Regions from separate parts of the Pseudomonas sp. GW821-FHT03A09 genome, predicted to be linked through region 3. Evidence: predicted binding sites of a transcription regulator. Region 3 holds the regulator's gene; each other region holds the start of a gene.
The links. The regulator sigma-54, encoded in region 3, starts transcription at its own class of promoters, with help from an activator protein. The targets are predictions, from matches to a motif close to ANTGGCATNNANNTTGCTNT.
Positions count from the first base shown of each region.

Region 1: a site for sigma-54 is predicted at 3,127-3,146, ahead of AC07V4_RS20275 (circularly permuted type 2 ATP-grasp protein). Genes of this name have one in related genera too.
Region 2: a site for sigma-54 is predicted at 2,398-2,417, ahead of AC07V4_RS08865 (flagellar hook-length control protein FliK). Genes of this name have one in related genera too.

Region 1 covers NZ_JBWKUX010000011.1:127,271-133,047, forward strand. Annotated here, with positions in the region: gene msrA (peptide-methionine (S)-S-oxide reductase MsrA) at 1-187, shown strand, start outside; gene AC07V4_RS20265 (nuclear transport factor 2 family protein) at 188-616, opposite strand; gene AC07V4_RS20270 (alpha-E domain-containing protein) at 725-1,675, opposite strand; gene AC07V4_RS20275 (circularly permuted type 2 ATP-grasp protein) at 1,678-3,087, opposite strand; gene AC07V4_RS20280 (hypothetical protein) at 3,372-3,554, shown strand; gene AC07V4_RS20285 (aminotransferase class I/II-fold pyridoxal phosphate-dependent enzyme) at 3,646-5,640, shown strand; gene AC07V4_RS20290 (transporter substrate-binding domain-containing protein) at 5,681-5,777, shown strand, end outside.
Region 2 covers NZ_JBWKUX010000004.1:212,938-218,714, reverse strand. Annotated here, with positions in the region: gene AC07V4_RS08875 (ATP-binding SpoIIE family protein phosphatase) at 1-1,464, shown strand, start outside; gene AC07V4_RS08870 (Hpt domain-containing protein) at 1,495-1,839, shown strand; gene AC07V4_RS08865 (flagellar hook-length control protein FliK) at 2,467-3,804, shown strand; gene fliL (flagellar basal body-associated protein FliL) at 4,014-4,514, shown strand; gene fliM (flagellar motor switch protein FliM) at 4,524-5,492, shown strand; gene fliN (flagellar motor switch protein FliN) at 5,538-5,777, shown strand, end outside.
Region 3 covers NZ_JBWKUX010000006.1:165,259-171,035, forward strand. Annotated here, with positions in the region: gene AC07V4_RS13360 (KdsC family phosphatase) at 1-163, shown strand, start outside; gene lptC (LPS export ABC transporter periplasmic protein LptC) at 172-744, shown strand; gene lptA (lipopolysaccharide transport periplasmic protein LptA) at 731-1,264, shown strand; gene lptB (LPS export ABC transporter ATP-binding protein) at 1,264-1,989, shown strand; gene AC07V4_RS13380 (RNA polymerase factor sigma-54) at 2,175-3,668, shown strand; gene hpf (ribosome hibernation-promoting factor, HPF/YfiA family) at 3,744-4,049, shown strand; gene ptsN (PTS IIA-like nitrogen regulatory protein PtsN) at 4,060-4,524, shown strand; gene rapZ (RNase adapter RapZ) at 4,527-5,384, shown strand; gene AC07V4_RS13400 (HPr family phosphocarrier protein) at 5,401-5,673, shown strand; gene AC07V4_RS13405 (ZIP family metal transporter) at 5,711-5,777, opposite strand, start outside.

The DNA.
Region 1 (5,777 bases), on a different contig from region 3:
GCCGATAGTGACCCAAGTGGAGACGGGCAAGACGTTCTATCCGGCGGAGGCCTATCACCAGGACTTCCTCACCGAGAACCCGTCTTACCCGTACATCGTGATCAATGACCTGCCCAAGGTGGCGCAGCTCAAAAAGCTGTTCCCGGATCAATACCGCGCCGAGCCGGTGCTGGTGAAGAACCAGTAGTCAGCCTTTGGCCTTGGCCAGGTAAGGCGCCAGGCGTCGGCCCATCTCGTCACCCAGGGCCTGCAGGCCGCTCAAGGGGCGGATCATCACTTCAAACTCGATGATCTGCCCTTGCTCGTTGAAGCGAATCAGGTCGATGCCCTTGAGCTGCTTGTCGCCCACCCGTGCGCTGAACTCCAGCACCACGCTCAGGCCGTCGCCGGTGGCCAATTCACGGTGGTAGATGAAGTCTTCGAACACGTTGATCACGGTGTTGAGGATCATCGGCACCACAGGCGCGCCAGGGTAGGGCGTGTGGGCCATGGGCGAGCGAAACACCGCGTCGGGGGCCAGCAGCTCGGGCAACGCCTTGAGGTCGCGGGCGGCCAGCATGGCATGCCAGCGTTGCAGGGTGTGGGCAGCGGTGAGGGTGAGGGTCAGTTCGGATATGCTCTGTACCTTTTCTTATGTTGGTAAGGCGTTGCACCTGCCCAACATAAGAGCCGCATCAAAGAAGGGTCAATCACCCGAATTGACAGTTAAGTGACCGTACTGCACTCACACCACTTCCAAGTAGGAGCTGTGAATGGCTCGAGCCAGTTCGCGCACCGTGTCGATAAAGTCGGTGAGGCGGCTATGCAGGCCGTCTTCGAGGATTTCATCGATCCCGGTGTAACGCAGCCGCGCCTCGAATTCCGCCGCCAGGCGTTGCGCGGCGCGCCCATAACTGCCGGGCAGGTCCGCCAGGATATGGCTCAGTTCCTCGATGCAGGCATGCAATGAGCGTGGTACATCACTGCGCAGGAGCAACAGCTCCGACACCGAGCGGGCATTCAGCGCATTCGGGTATAGCTCGGTGTACGCCTCGAACGACGACAGCGCACGGAGCAAGGCGCTCCACTGGTAATACCCGCGTGCCGACAGGTCGCTGACTTCTTCGGACTCTTCACCAAACATCTCGTAGCGCGCATCCAGCAGGCGCAGGGTGTTGTCCGCGCGCTCGACAAAGGTGCCCAGGCGGATAAATCGATAGGCGTCATTGCGCATGATGGTGCCCGAGGTGGCGCCTCGGAACAGGTGCGAGCGTTGCTTGACCCAGTCACAGAAGTGGCTGATGCCGTGGCGCGCCAAGCCTCCTGTGGCGATGCTGCGCATTTCCAGCCAGGTGGCGTTGAGGTTTTCCCACATGTCGGCGGTGATGCGTCCGCGTACCGCATGGGCATTACCCCGGGCGGCGCGCAGGCAGTTGTAGATGCTGGCGGGGTTTTCTGCGTCAAGGGCGAAGAAGTGCAGCATGCGCTCGGCGTCCAACTGCTGGTGACGTTCGAGGTAGCTGTCCAGGGTGCCGCTGCTGAGCAACGACATCGCCAGTTCGTCCAGGCCATCGCTGCGCCCGGCCTGGGGCATCAGCGACAGCGAATAACTGACTTCCAGCATGCGTGCCAGGTTCTCGGCGCGCTCCAGGTAACGAGACATCCAGTACAGATCTGCGGCGGTTCTACTCAACATACTCAGCCCTCTACCACCCAGGTGTCCTTGGTTCCGCCGCCTTGCGACGAGTTGACGATCAACGAGCCTTCCTTCAATGCCACACGGGTCAAGCCACCCGGCACCAGGCGGGTTTCCTTGCCGGAGAGTACAAAGGGCCGCAGGTCGATATGCCGTGGCGCGATGCCGTTTTCGACAAAGGTGGGGCAGGTGGACAGGCTCAAGGTCGGTTGGGCGATGTACGCATGGGGACGCGCCTGGATACGTTGACGGAAGTCCTCAATCTCGGCCGCCGTGGACGCCGGGCCCACCAGCATGCCGTAGCCACCGGAGCCCTGGGTTTCCTTGACGACCAGTTCGGACAGGTTGGCCAACACGTGGGACAGCTCATCCGGCTTGCGGCATTGGAAGGTCGGTACGTTTTGCAGGATCGGTTCTTCATCCAGGTAGAAGCGGATCATTTCCGGCACATAGGGGTAGATCGACTTGTCATCGGCCACCCCGGTGCCAATCGCATTGGCCAACACCACATTGCCGGCACAGTACGCCGCGACCAGGCCGGGGACGCCGAGCATTGACTCCGGGTTGAACGCCTGGGGATCGAGGAATGCGTCGTCGATGCGCCGGTAGATCACGTCCACGGCCTTGGGCCCGTCGGTGGTGCGCATGAACACCTTGAGGTCGTGCACGAACAGGTCAGCGCCTTCCACCAGTTCCACGCCCATTTCCCGGGCCAGGAATGCGTGTTCGAAGAAGGCACTGTTGAAGCGCCCTGGGGTCAGCACCACGACATTGGGGTTGTCCAGGCGACTGGAGCTTTTCAAAGTCTTGAGCAGCAGGTTCGGGTAGTGGTCCACCGGCGCGATGCGCTGCTTGGCGAACACTTCCGGGAACAGGCGCATCATCATCTTGCGGTCTTCGAGCATGTAGCTCACGCCGCTGGGAGTACGCAGATTGTCTTCCAGCACGTAGTAGGTGCCATCGCCGTCGCGCACCAGGTCCACACCGGAGATATGGGAGTAAATGCCCCGGTGCAGATCCAGGCCGACCATGGCCTGCTGGTAACCCTCGTTGCCCAGCACCTGGTCCGCTGGAATGATTCCGGCCTTGATGATGCGCTGGTCGTGGTAGATATCGGCCAGGAACAGGTTCAGTGCGTTGACCCGCTGGATGCAGCCGCGTTCGATCACGCTCCATTCACTGGCGGGGATGCTGCGGGGGATGATGTCGAAGGGGATCAGGCGCTCGGTATCCTGCTCGTCGCCATAGAGGGTGAAGGTGATCCCGGCGCGATGGAACAACAGGTCGGCTTCGCGGCGCCTTTGGGCCAGCAATTCCGGGGGCGTATTGGCCAGCCAACGGGAGAAATCCTGATAGTGCGCACGGCACACGCCGTTAGCGTCATTCATTTCATCAAAGAAAGATCGAGCCATTCCAGTTCCTTGTCAGTGCAGAGGGACGCCCAGAGACATAAAGCAATGCGTGTGCCGAATACCCTGGTTTGTAGTGAGCGGGCTTGCCCCGCGCTGGCGTGCGCAGCGTTCCCGTTTTTTTTGGGGCAGCTACGCAGCCCAGCGCGGGGCAAGCCCGCTCACTACAAGGCATATATGCTCCGAATTGGTGCGCGAGTACGGGGCATCCCACAGGGGGAATCGCAAGGCGCTGCTATTCTTAATGTTCAGGTGGACAATCCTGGCGCTTGAAAGAGGAAGTGGTCATGTCTGAAGAAGAGGCCGACGAGGAGCTCAATGACCCGGGAAACGAAGATCCGGGCTCATTGATGGATGACGCGCAGGTGCCGCTCAAAGACCCGGATGAGTTGCGGTTTGTCGAGCCGGTTGCCAAGCCCTTAACGACCTCTTTGGCCGATAAACGACACCCCGGCAAACTTACCCATTGAACGACTGTTCAGTTTGAACTATGTTGACCGCATCCACCCGTTTGCACATGAACGGGTCAGCGCTTTTTCTTTTTGAACGAGAGGCTACGGCATGCGGTTTTCCCCCTTCGTTGAGCGAATTTCAGGGCAGGGCGTCGCTGCCTGGGACATCCATCACGCCGCGTTCCACGCCGCCAGCCAGGGCGAGGACATCATCATTCTTAGCGTCGGCGACCCCGATTTCGCCACGCCATCGTTCATCACCGATGCCGCCGTCGGCGCCCTGCGTGACGGTGATACGCACTACACCGAAATCCCCGGCCGCCAGCGTCTGCGCGAGGCGGTGGCGGCGCGTTACAGCAGCAGCCTGGCACGCAACCTGAGCGCCGAAAACGTCATCATCGTGCCCGGCGCGCAAAACGCCTTGTTCATCAGTTCCCTGTGCCTGCTGCAGGCTGGCGATGAAGTGCTGGTGCTCGATCCGATGTACGTCACCTACGAAGCCACGCTCAAGGCCAGCGGCGCGACCTTGGTGCGCGTGCCGTGCGCGCCGGAGTCCGGATTCCGCCTGGATGCCCAGGCACTCGCCGCCGCGATCACCCCGCGTACCCGTGCGATCTTTTTCTCCAACCCGAACAACCCCACCGGCGTGGTGCTGAACCCCCAGGAACTGCAAGCCATCGCCGACCTGGCCATCGCCCATGATTTGTGGGTGGTGGTCGATGAGGTCTATGAAAGCCTGGTGTTCGATGGCGAGTACCACAGCCTGGCCGCGCTGCCGGGCATGGCTGAGCGTTGCATCGTGATCGGTAGCCTGTCGAAATCCCACGCCATGACCGGCTGGCGCATCGGCTGGATCATCGCTGCGCCGCAGATGGTGGTCCACGCGGAAACCCTCGTGCTGAGCATGCTCTACGGTTTGCCTGGGTTTGTGATGGAGGCCGCCACGGCGGCAGTGCTGGCCCATGATGATGTGACCCAAGGCATGCGCGAGATCTATCGGCGGCGGCGGGACTTGGTGGTGGCCGGGCTGAGTGCCTGCCCGGGCATCAAGGTGCAGGCGCCACAAGCCGGCATGTTTGTGCTGGTGGATGTACGTGGCACCGGCCTCGACTCCCTGGATTTCGCCTGGCGCTTGTTTCGTGAAGCCGGCGTGTCGGTGCTTGATGCGGCGGCTTTCGGCGAACCCGCCCAAGGGTTTGTGCGCTTGTCATTCACCCTCGGCGAAGAGCGTCTGGGCGAAGCGTGTCGGCGCATCGCGGGGTTTGTCGCTCAGTTGGCCGGTGAGCCACGTGTCGTTGCGGCGGCGCCGGTCGAGGTCGCACCCGCAGCAGAAGCCCGGAAGATGATCGAAGTCATCGACCTGCATAAGCGCTTCGGCAACATCGAGGTACTCAAGGGCATTTCCCTCACCGCCCGCGAAGGTGACGTGATTTCGTTGATCGGCGCCAGCGGCTCGGGCAAAAGCACTTTGTTGCGGTGCATCAACATGCTTGAAGTGCCCGACCAGGGCAGCATTCATGTCGACGGCGAAAGCATCAAGCTGAATTACGGCATCCCCGGCGCACCGTTGGTGGCCGATGCCAAACAGCTGGTGCGTATTCGTTCGACCCTGGGCATGGTGTTCCAGAACTTCAACCTGTGGCCCCATCGCACCGTCCTGGAAAACCTTATCGAAGCGCCCACCCAGGTGCTGGGCGAAAGCCGCGCCGAGGCCACCGAGCGGGCCGAAGCCTTGCTTGACCGTGTGGGGCTCGCCGCCAAGCGCAATGAGTACCCGGCGTTTCTATCCGGTGGCCAACAGCAACGGGTGGCGATTGCCCGCGCGCTGGCCATGCGGCCCAAAGTCATGCTGTTCGACGAGCCTACCTCAGCCCTTGATCCGGAACTGGTGGGCGAGGTCTTGCGCGTCATCCGCTCGTTGGCCGAAGAAGGCCGCACCATGATCCTGGTCACCCATGAAATGGCCTTCGCCCGGGATGTGTCCTCCAAAGTGGCTTTTCTGCACCAAGGCATGATCGAGGAGGCCGGCTCGCCGGACTCGGTGTTTATCAACCCACGCAGTGAGCGTTGCCGGCAGTTCGTCAACGCGCATCAAACTCGCTAACTCCAATAAAAAGACGGGGCAAATCATGACATTCAAATCCATGGCAAGCTGGTTGGGCAGTGCAGTGTTGGTGGTGGCCGCAGGTTTCACTCAGGCAGCGGAAAAGCCCATTGTGTTCGCCGTGGCGGCCGAACCGT
Region 2 (5,777 bases), on a different contig from region 3:
CCGATTATCTTCCTCACTTCGTTGCGCGAGAGTGAGGCGTTGGCCCAATGCCTGGATGCCGGTGGCGACGATTTCTTGCCCAAGCCCTACAACCCCTTGATCCTGGCGGCGAAGATCAACGCCATGGACCGCTTGCGCCGCCTGCAAGCCACGGTGTTGCAGCAGCGCGACCAGATCGCCAGGCACCATGACTACCTGTTGCACGAACAGCGGGCGGCCAAGGCGGTGTTCGACAAGGTCGCCCACTCCGGCTGTATCAACGCTGCCCCGAATATTCGTTACCTGCAATCACCCTATGCGCTGTTCAACGGTGACCTGTTGCTGGCGGCGTACACACCGTCAGGTGACATGCACGTGCTGCTCGGCGATTTCACCGGGCATGGCCTGCCTGCCGCCATCGGCGCCATGCCCCTGGCGGAAGTGTTCTATGGCATGACCGCCAAGGGGTATGGCCTGGCGCAGACCCTGCGGGAGATGAATGCCAAGCTCAAGCGCATCCTGCCGGTGGACATGTTTTGCTGCGCCACCCTGTTATGCCTGAGCGCCCAGCGGCGTGCAGTGGAGGTGTGGAATGGCGGCATGCCGGAGGGCTATGTGCATGAGGTGGCTACGGGCAAGCGTACGCCGTTGATGTCACGGCATCTGCCGTTGGGTGTGCTGTCGGCGGAAGCGTTTGATGACAGCACTGAAGTCTGGCCCATGGCCCTGGGGGACCGGGTGTTTTTGCTTTCCGATGGCGTGCTGGATACTGCTGACGCCAATGATCAATTGTTTGGTGCCGAACGCTTGCAGCAGGTATTCGCCGCCAACCGTGAGCCCGACCGCCTGTTCGAAGACATCGAGCAGGCCCTGGCGGCCTTTCGTGGTGAAGCGCGGGATGACGTCAGCATGGTGGAAATCACCTTGCAGTCCGGTCAGCCGTTGCGTGCGGCCGAGCCCATGTACGCTGACAGCGGTCAGTCGTGCCCGCTGGACTGGTCGGTGAGTTTCGAATTCCGTGCCCAGCCCCTCAAGTGCTACAACCCGTTGCCCTATCTGCTGCAGTTGTTGCTGGAGATCCAGGGGCTGCGCGAGCAGAGCGGGGCGCTCTACAGCGTAATGGCTGAGCTGTACTCCAACGCATTGGAACACGGCGTACTGGGCCTGGACTCGCGACTCAAGCGCAATGCCCAGGGGTTTGCCGACTACTACCGTCAGCGCAATGAGCGTCTGGCACAACTGGACAATGGTTACGTGCGGGTGCACATGCAGGTGGTGCCGACCGCGATGGGTGGCCGAATGACGTTGCGCATCGAAGACAGCGGCCCGGGCTTCGACGTGGAGCAAGTGCTGGCGCGGCCCCTGGATGCCGACCGTCTGTCTGGTCGCGGCTTGAGCCTGGTGCGCCAACTGAGCAGCGATGTACGCTGGTCGGACGGTGGGCGCAGCGTCTGCGTGGAGTTTTGCTGGAAGGCTCTGGCATAATCCGCCGATTCTTGATCAAGGAGCGAGCAAGTGGCTGAGATTCATCTGGACCCCGAAGTGTTGTCGGGTTTGCAGGACGTCATGGAGGGCGAGTACCCCAAGTTGCTCGACACCTTTCTCGACGATTCCCAGAAACGCGTCGAGGCGCTGCGCAAGGCGCGGGATGATGCCAAGGCACTGGGGCGAATTGCCCATAGCTTCAAGGGCAGCAGCGGCAACCTTGGGGCGGTGCGGTTGGCGCAATTGTGTCAGCGGTTGGAGGTCGAATCCATTGGTTCCACGGCGGATTTGGGCGCGCTGGTGGATCAGATTGACCATGAGTTTGCGTTGGTCCGTCCGTTGTATGAGTCGGAGAGGCAGCGGTTTCAGCTTTGATTGAGTACATATCCGTTGCTTAGGTAACGGCTGCTTCCGGCCAGCGTGTTTGATGGGGCGCCTCAGATCAAAAGTGAAAGCGCGGCGGCCTTGGAGCCGACCGGTTTCCTGGCTGTCGACCGCGGTCAAATGTGGGAGCTGGCTTGCCTGCGATGGCATCAGCTGGGTGTACTTGATTCACCGAGGTGTCTGCATCGCAGGCAAGCCAGCTCCCACAGAAGAGCAGATCTGATTCTGCTCTGGCTCTGGCTCTGGCTCTGGCTTTGTTTTTGATCTTGATTTTGATCTTAGGCGCCCCATTAAACACGCTGGCCGGAATTCGATATTGATTTGGGGGGTAAACCGGCAGGGATGCCGGTTTAGCCGCCCCGCGCCATGGATGGCGCGTGGCGGCGGCCCCCTAAATCAATGTCGGATTCCGGGCACACCGAGCGTTGGGGTAAGAGCGCTTTGGTTACTTTCGCGCTTTTCGAAAGTGACCCGCCGTAAGGGCGAAACCGCCGGCCGCCGTTACCTAAATAACGGATATATACACAATAAAACCAATCCCAACCAAGAGCTGGCCCAACTCTTGCTCTATCTCCCCATACTGCATCCCCGACCCCTGTGCAGTGGAGACCTTTACCTATGCCAGTCGCCCCCAATTCGCTCCTTCAGGCTGCCCCCGCAGCCAAGCCTCAAGCGCCCGCCGCTACACCTCCGGCAGCGGCTGCGGCCCCACAGGACAAGGGCCCTGGCTTTGCTCAAGTGTTCGCCAGCCAAGGCTCGAAGCCGACGGTGAAGGTCGACGACACCCCAATCAAATCCAGCCGTGACAAGCCTTCGGACACCAGTGCCAAGTCGGCGGGCAGCAACGATACGCCTGCCGCCAGCAAGCCAGCGGTTGCCGATAGCGGCAATCCCTTGCCTGGCAACCCGCCGGCCAAGTCTGATGACAGTGCCAGCAACGATGACAGTAAACCCACGGACCCGTCCCAAGTGCAGCAGCCTGCGGTCGACCCTGTCGTTGACCCGGCGGTGATTGCTGCGGTCACGCCGGTTGTCGTGCCGGTTCCTGTGGAAGCGCCAGCACCCGCTGCCGTGTCCAAGGATGACAAGGCCCAGCCGGTCGTTGCCGCGCCGGTCGCGACGACCGACGACGCCAAGCAGCCGGCCTTCGACCCAGCGGCCGACCCGCTGGATTCGATGCCGACCGTACGTTTGGCGATGGAGCAGGGCGGGCATGTATCGGCCAGCAGCCAGGCGCCGCAAAAAACCACCTCGGCGCCGACCCAGGATCAGCCGACCGCCGCGCAGAGCTTCGCCGCCGGCCTGGCCAATATGGTTGATCAGCAGTCCACCAAAGACAGTACCGACGGTGGCGACAAGGCCTTCAGTGGGCTGATCGACAGCGGTCTCAAGGATTTGAAAGACGCCAGCAGCGATACCCGCGTCGACGATTTCGCCAGCCGCCTGGCCGCGCTGACCCAGGCCGCCACGCCGAAAACCGCGAATGCCTTGCCGCCGGTTGCCAATGCGCCGTTGGCCATGCACCAGAGCGGCTGGACCGAAGAAGTGGTCAACCGTGTGATGTACCTCTCCAGTGCCAATCTCAAGTCGGCTGAGATCCAGTTGCAGCCGGCCGAGTTGGGGCGCCTGGATATCAAGGTCAACATGACGGCGGACCAGCAGGCCCAGGTCAACTTCATGAGTGGCCATGCCGTGGTACGTGAAGCCCTGGAAAGCCAATCCGGCCGCTTGCGGGAGATGTTTGCCCAGCAGGGCATGGGGCAGGTGGATGTGAACGTGTCCGACCAGTCCCGTGGTCAGGAGCAGCAACAGCAGCAGAACCAGGCGCGTGGTGTGAGTGGCGGTAATGGGCGTAGTGACAGTAGCGACAAAGGCAGTCATGTCGACGTGGCTGAAGCGGTGGCACCGGTGACTTCTACTGTGATCGGCTCCAGCGCCGTTGATTACTACGCCTGATCCCTGTTTAAACGCGGTTCATGTGGGAGCTGGCTTGCCTGCGATAGCGGTGTATCAGTGGCAGAGATGCCAGCTGACCCGCCGCTATCGCAGGCAAGCCAGCTCCCACATTTGATTTGTGGTGCAGCTCTTCCAGACAACTCTGGCATAACACTTGCTCTTGCCTTTCCGTAGATCTATGAATCCCCGAATAGTGACGGATTATTGGCATGGCGAAGAGCGACGACGCAGCAACACCACCCGCAGGCAAAGGCAAGCTCAAGCTGATCCTGTTGATTGTGCTGGGCCTGGTCCTGGCTATCGGCGCGTCGGTGGGTGGCACTTGGTACATCATGCACAGCAGTGCCAGCAAACCGGCCCCCGCCGCCGAGACCGCCACTAACGTCAAGCAACCGGCAATCTTCGAGCCGATGCTTCCGGCTTTTGTCGCCAACTTCAATCAGAACGGTCGTCAACGCTACCTGCAGGTGAGTATCACCTTGCTGGCGCGTAACCAGGCGGATCTGGATGCCCTCAAGGTGCACATGCCGGTGATCCGCAACAACCTGGTGATGCTGTTCTCCGGGCAGAGCTTCGACAGCCTGGCCACCCCGGTCGGCCAGGAAATGCTGCGCCAGAAGGTCACTGCCAGCGTGCAGGAAGTGGCCCAGAAAGAACTCGGCAAAGTCGTGGTCGAGCAGGCGCTCTTCACTAACTTCGTATTGCAGTAGGATCACGACATGGCCGTGCAAGACCTGCTGTCCCAGGATGAAATCGACGCGCTGTTGCATGGCGTCGACGATGGTCTGGTACAGACCGAAATGTCTGCCGAACCCGGCAGCGTCAAAAGTTACGACCTGACCAGCCAGGATCGCATCGTCCGTGGACGTATGCCGACCCTGGAAATGATCAACGAGCGTTTCGCCCGCTACACCCGTATCAGCATGTTCAACATGTTGCGCCGTTCGGCGGACGTGGCGGTGGGCGGTGTGCAGGTGATGAAGTTCGGCGAATACGTGCACTCGCTGTACGTGCCCACCAGCCTCAACCTGGTCAAGATCAAGCCGCTGCGCGGCACCGCACTGTTCATCCTCGACGCCAAGTTGGTGTTCAAGCTGGTGGACAACTTCTTCGGTGGCGATGGTCGTCACGCCAAGATCGAAGGTCGTGAGTTCACCCCGACCGAATTGCGTGTCGTACGCATGGTGCTTGAGCAAGCCTTCATCGACTTGAAGGAAGCCTGGCAGGCGATCATGGAAGTCAATTTCGAGTACATCAACTCGGAAGTGAACCCGGCCATGGCCAACATCGTCGGCCCGAGCGAAGCCATTGTGGTCTCCACCTTCCACATCGAACTCGATGGCGGTGGTGGCGACCTGCACGTGACCATGCCGTACTCGATGATCGAGCCGGTGCGCGAGATGCTCGACGCCGGGTTCCAGTCCGACCTGGACGACCAGGACGAGCGTTGGGTCAAGGCCCTGCGCGAAGACCTGCTGGACGTCGATGTACCACTGAGCGCCACCGTGGCCCGTCGTCAGTTGCGCCTGCGCGATATCTTGCACATGCAGCCGGGAGACGTGATTCCCGTGGAATTGCCGGACGAACTGATCATGCGTGCCAACGGCGTGCCGTCGTTCAAGGTCAAGCTCGGTTCCCACAAGGGCAACCTGGCGTTGCAAGTGGTTGAGCCGATCAACCGCCGCTGATCCGCCCCCTATATCGATGAATTTTTGCTGCGCCGAGGACATGTAATGGCTACCGAACACGAAAACACTTCCGCCGAAGACCAGGCCCTGGCTGATGAATGGGCTGCGGCCCTGGAAGAAACCGGCGATGTCGGCCAGGACGATATCGACGCGCTGCTGGCCGCCGACGCCGCCACCGCACCGGCCGGCAATCGCCTGCCGATGGAAGAGTTCGGCAGCGTGCCGAAGAACAACGACCCGGTGAGCCTCGATGGGCCGAACCTGGACGTGATCCTCGATATCCCG
Region 3 (5,777 bases):
GGTGGGCCTGGGCATGGCCGTCGCGAACGCCGCAGCTTTTGTGCGTGAACACGCCCACGGCATAACCACCGCACGTGGCGGTGAAGGTGCCGCCCGCGAGTTCTGCGAATTGATCCTGCGCGCCCAGGGCAGCCTTGAAGCGGCCCACGCCGCCTACCTATAGAGCGTTTTATGCTGAGCAAAAAGATTCGCAACTTCCTGTTATTCGGGGTCATCGCCGCGATCTTCCTCGCGGTGGGCTACTGGAATATCAGCCCGGAGCGCTTTCTCGACAAACCTGTCGTGCAGGTTGACGAAGGCGTCATCGACTATTACGCAACCAATGCCTACAGCGTGCAGTTCCTGCCTGATGGCAAGGTGCAGTACGAGATGACGGCCGACAAGGTCGAGCATTTGAAGGCCTCCGAGGTCACCTTGCTGACCAACCCGGACATGAACTTGTATCGGGGCACCGAGTTCCCATGGCATGTCACCAGCCTGCGTGGCGAAGTCAATCCCGATGGCACCCAGGTAGAACTGATTGACTCGGTACGCGTTGCGCGCACCGACGAGCAGAAGCGCGACACCATTATTACCAGCAGTCGCATGACCGTATTCCCACAACAGCAATATGCGCAGACCGAGCAAGACGTTAGAATCGACGGCGCTGGCGGTGTATCGACTGGCAAGGGAATGAAAGCGTATTTGAAAGAAAGCAGGATACACCTGCTATCGAACGTAAGAGGACAGTATGAGGCTCGTTAAAACCCTCCCTATTTTGCTCGGTCTGGGCGCAGCACTGGGAAGCGTGAGCGCCTGGGCTCTGCCGAACGATAGCCAGCAGCCGATCCATATCTCGGCTGACGATGCGCAGCTGGATGACAAGCAAGGCGTTGCCACCTACACCGGCGCCGTGATCATTACCCAGGGCTCGATGAAAATCACCGGTAATACGGTGACACTCACGCGCACCCCAGCTGGTGATATTGATGTCGTGACATCGGTAGGCAATCTGGCGTATTTCGAGCAGAAGCAGGCGCCTGCCGATACCGCCCCGATGAAGGGCTATGGCAAGACCATCCAGTATCACGCCCAGCAGAATCGTATCATCCTGATCGACCAGGCCAAGGTGCTCAGCCCCGATGGCAACTCCACGGAAGGTGAAAAAATCACCTATGACACCGTGAAGCAGATCGCTAACGCCGGTCGCGCCAATGGCAACAAGGTCACCGCACCTCGCCCGCGTGTCGACATGGTTATCCAGCCGAAGAAGAAGGCCGAGTAATGGCGACCCTGAAAGCCCAGCATCTGGCCAAGGCCTATAAAAGCCGTCAGGTCGTGCGCGACGTCAGCCTGTCGATCGACAGCGGCCAGATCGTCGGTTTGCTCGGCCCCAACGGTGCCGGCAAGACCACCTGCTTCTATATGATCGTCGGCCTGGTCCAGGCGGATCAGGGTCGTGTATTGATCGACGACCTCGACGTCAGCCACCAGCCTATGCACGGTCGTGCGCGGGCCGGTATCGGCTATCTTCCCCAAGAAGCATCGATCTTCCGCAAATTGTCGGTGGCCGACAACATCATGGCGATCCTCGAGACCCGCAAGGAACTCGACCGTGATGGCCGCCGCAAGGAGCTGGAAAGCCTGCTGCAAGAGTTCCATATCAACCACATTCGCGACAACCTCGGCATGAGCTTGTCCGGTGGTGAGCGTCGCCGGGTGGAAATCGCCCGCGCCCTGGCCACCGCGCCGAAGTTCATCCTGCTGGATGAACCCTTTGCTGGCGTCGACCCGATCTCGGTTGGCGACATCAAGCAGATCATCCATCACCTCAAGGCCAAGGGCATCGGCGTGCTGATCACCGATCACAACGTTCGCGAGACCCTCGATATCTGTGAAACCGCCTATATCGTCAACGATGGCCAACTGATCGCCGAAGGCGACGCCGAGACCATCCTGGCCAACGAACTGGTCAAGGAAGTGTACCTGGGCCACGAGTTCCGCCTGTAAGCACGGTGATGTCACGGCTGTTCGCCAAAGCGCGCGGGAGTCAATAAAAACCTCAGTTTTTTTATTGTTACCGCGCTCTAGGCAAAGCCCCCGATTTCAGGCATATAATTTGCTTATGTTTGGCGCTCACGCGCTCTGTCGTGGATGGCGCAATGCGCCGGCGAATAAGGTGTTAAGCCCCTGCCATGAAACCATCGCTAGTCCTGAGAATGGGCCAGCAGCTGACGATGACACCGCAGCTGCAACAGGCCATCCGCCTGCTCCAATTGTCGACCCTGGACCTGCAACAGGAAATCCAGGAGGCCCTGGAGTCGAACCCGATGCTCGAACGCCAGGAAGAAGGCGACGACTTCGATAATGCAGACCCGCTGGCCGACAACATCGAGCAAAAACCCAATTCCGACGTGCAGGAACCTTCCTATCAGGAAACCGCCCCTACGGTGGACAACCTTGAGGACGGCGAATGGAACGAACGCATTCCCAACGAACTTCCCGTGGACACCGCCTGGGAAGACGTCTACCAGACCAGCGCCAGCAGCCTGCCCAGCAATGACGATGACGAGTGGGACTTCACCACCCGTACGTCCGCCGGCGAGAGCCTGCAAAGCCATTTATTGTGGCAGTTGAACCTGGCGCCGATGTCCGACACCGATCGCCTGATCGCCGTCACGCTGATCGATTGCATCAACAACCAGGGCTACCTGGACGAAACCCTTGAGGAAATCCTCGAAGCGTTCGACCCCGAGCTGGATATCGAGCTGGATGAAATCGAGGCCGTTCTGCACCGTATTCAGCAGTTCGAGCCCGCCGGCATCGGCGCCCGCACCCTCGGCGAATGCCTGCTGCTGCAACTGCGCCAGTTGCCTGCCAAGACCCCCTGGCTCGCCGAGGCCCAGCGCCTGGTTACCGACTACATCGACCTGCTCGGCAGCCGCGACTACAGCCAGCTGATGCGCCGCATGAAACTCAAGGAAGATGACCTGCGCCATGTGATCGAACTGGTGCAGAGCCTCAACCCGCGCCCCGGCTCACAGATCGAGTCCAGCGAAGCCGAGTATGTCGTTCCCGATGTGATCGTCCGCAAAGACAACGAACGCTGGCTCGTCGAGTTGAACCAAGAGTCGGTGCCACGCCTGCGCGTCAACCCGCAATATGCCGGTTTTGTACGCCGCGCCGACACCAGCGCCGACAACACCTTTATGCGTAACCAGTTGCAGGAAGCGCGCTGGTTCATCAAGAGCCTGCAAAGCCGCAACGAAACCCTGATGAAAGTGGCCACCCAGATCGTCGAGCACCAGCGCGGCTTCCTGGAGTATGGCGACGAGGCGATGAAACCGCTTGTTCTGCACGATATCGCCGAAGCGGTGGGTATGCACGAATCGACGATCTCCCGGGTGACCACGCAAAAATTCATGCATACCCCACGAGGTATTTATGAGTTGAAATACTTTTTCTCCAGCCACGTCAGTACCTCCGAAGGCGGCGAATGCTCGTCCACGGCAATCCGCGCGATCATCAAAAAACTGGTTGCCGCGGAAAATCAGAAAAAGCCATTGAGTGACAGTAAGATCGCTGGTTTACTGGAGGCACAAGGCATTCAGGTCGCCCGTCGAACCGTCGCCAAGTACCGCGAGTCCCTCGGGATCGCGCCTTCCAGCGAGCGTAAGCGTTTGATGTGACGGGCGGGCCAAAGCGTTCCAGTGGCAGGCACCTTTGCCTGCCGCTTTATGCACTGGCAACGAAGGAGAAGCTGTATGCAAGTCAACATCAGTGGACACCAGCTGGAAGTCACCAAGCCCCTGCGTGAATACACCGAAAGCAAGCTGAACAAGCTTGCGGGGCATTTTGACAAGATCACCAACGTGCAGGTCATCATGGAGGTCGATAAGCTCAAGCAGAAAATCGAGGCCACCCTGCACGTACCGAATGCCAAGCTCGTTGCCAATGCGGAACATGAAGACATGTACGCGGCGATCGACTCGCTCTACGACAAGCTGGACCGCCAACTCATAAAGCATAAGGAAAAGAATCTGCACCTGATGCAAGGTACAGGTCGTTAACTCTCCCCCCATGATCCGACTTGAAACCATCCTGACCCCCGGCCGTTCCCTCGTGAACGTGCCGGGTGGCAGCAAGAAGAAAGCCCTCGAACAAATTGCCAACCTGATCGCACGCGAAGTGCCAGATCTGGAGATGCAAGATGTCTTCGACGCGCTGATTGCCCGTGAAAAACTTGGCTCCACCGGTTTTGGCAACGGCATCGCCATTCCTCACTGCCGACTCAAGGGCTGCGAAACACCCGTCAGCGCCCTGCTGCACCTGGAAGCTCCCATCGATTTCGACGCCATCGACGGCGCTCCGGTCGACCTGCTGTTCGTTCTGCTGGTCCCGCAAGCCGCCACCGATGCGCACCTGGAACTGCTTCGGCAGATCGCCAGCATGCTCGACCGCAAGGAAGTACGCGACAAACTGCGCAGTGCCAACAGCAATGAGGCGCTCTATCAGGTTGTCCTGGATGAACAAAACGGGCAGTAATCATGCGTTTGATCATCGTCAGCGGCCGTTCCGGCTCAGGTAAAAGCACTGCCCTCAACGTACTTGAGGACAACGGTTTCTATTGCATCGACAACCTGCCCGCCGGCCTGCTGCCTGAATTAGCGGAACGTGCATTGATCCACACCGAACTGGCGCAGCCGTTGGTGGCCGTATCGATTGATGCGCGTAACCTGCCAAGCCATCTCTCGCGGTTCCCGGAATTGCTGGAGGAAGTGCGGGCCAAGCATATTCATTGCGATGTGTTGTACCTGGATGCCGACGAAGAAACGCTGCTCAAGCGTTTCTCCGAAACCCGTCGACGCCACCCTCTGAGCAGCGCCCATCGCTCCTTGGCCGAAGCCATTGAGGACGAGACCTCGTTGCTGGGGCCGATCATCGACCTGGCCGACCTCAAGATCAATACCACCGACCTTAACCTGTACCAACTGCGCGACGCCATCAAGCTACGCCTGCTGAATCAGCCGGAACCAGGTACGGCATTTCTTGTGGAGTCCTTTGGCTTCAAGCGTGGGATGCCGGTAGATGCGGATCTGGTGTTTGATGTGCGCTGCCTGCCCAACCCATACTGGAAACCAGAGCTGCGTGATCAGTCCGGGCTGGATCAGCCTGTGGCCGAATACCTTGCCGCACAGCCGGATGTGGAAGAGATGTTCCAGGACATTTCCAGCTACCTGCTCAAATGGTTGCCGCGCTTCGCCGCAAGCAATCGGGCCTATGTCACGATTGCCATTGGTTGCACCGGAGGCCACCACCGTTCCGTCTATCTAACCGAACGCCTGGGCCAGGTTTTGCAACAAACCCTCAAGAACGTCCAGGTCCGCCACCGCGACCTTAGCTGAAAGGAACACCCCCGCGATGCCCGCTCTGGAAATTGAAATCATCAACAAGCTGGGCTTGCATGCCCGGGCCTCCGCCAAGTTCGTCGGCGTTGCCGGGCAGTTCCCCTGCCAGATTCGCGCCGGGCGCACCCCCGAGTCCATGGTCGATGGTAAAAGCATCATGGCCATGATGATGCTGGCTGCCGGCAAGGGCACCAAGATTCACTTGAAGACTGAAGGCGAGCAGGAGCAGGAAGCGATGGATGCCTTGGTGAAACTGATCAACAACTTCTTTGATGAGGGTGAGTAAACCCACCCTTCAAGAACGGCGTGAAGCTGCAACGGTTTCACCCCAACGCAGTATCCATGACCATCATCAGGCAAAAACCGATGCACAGCCCCAGGCTGGCAAGC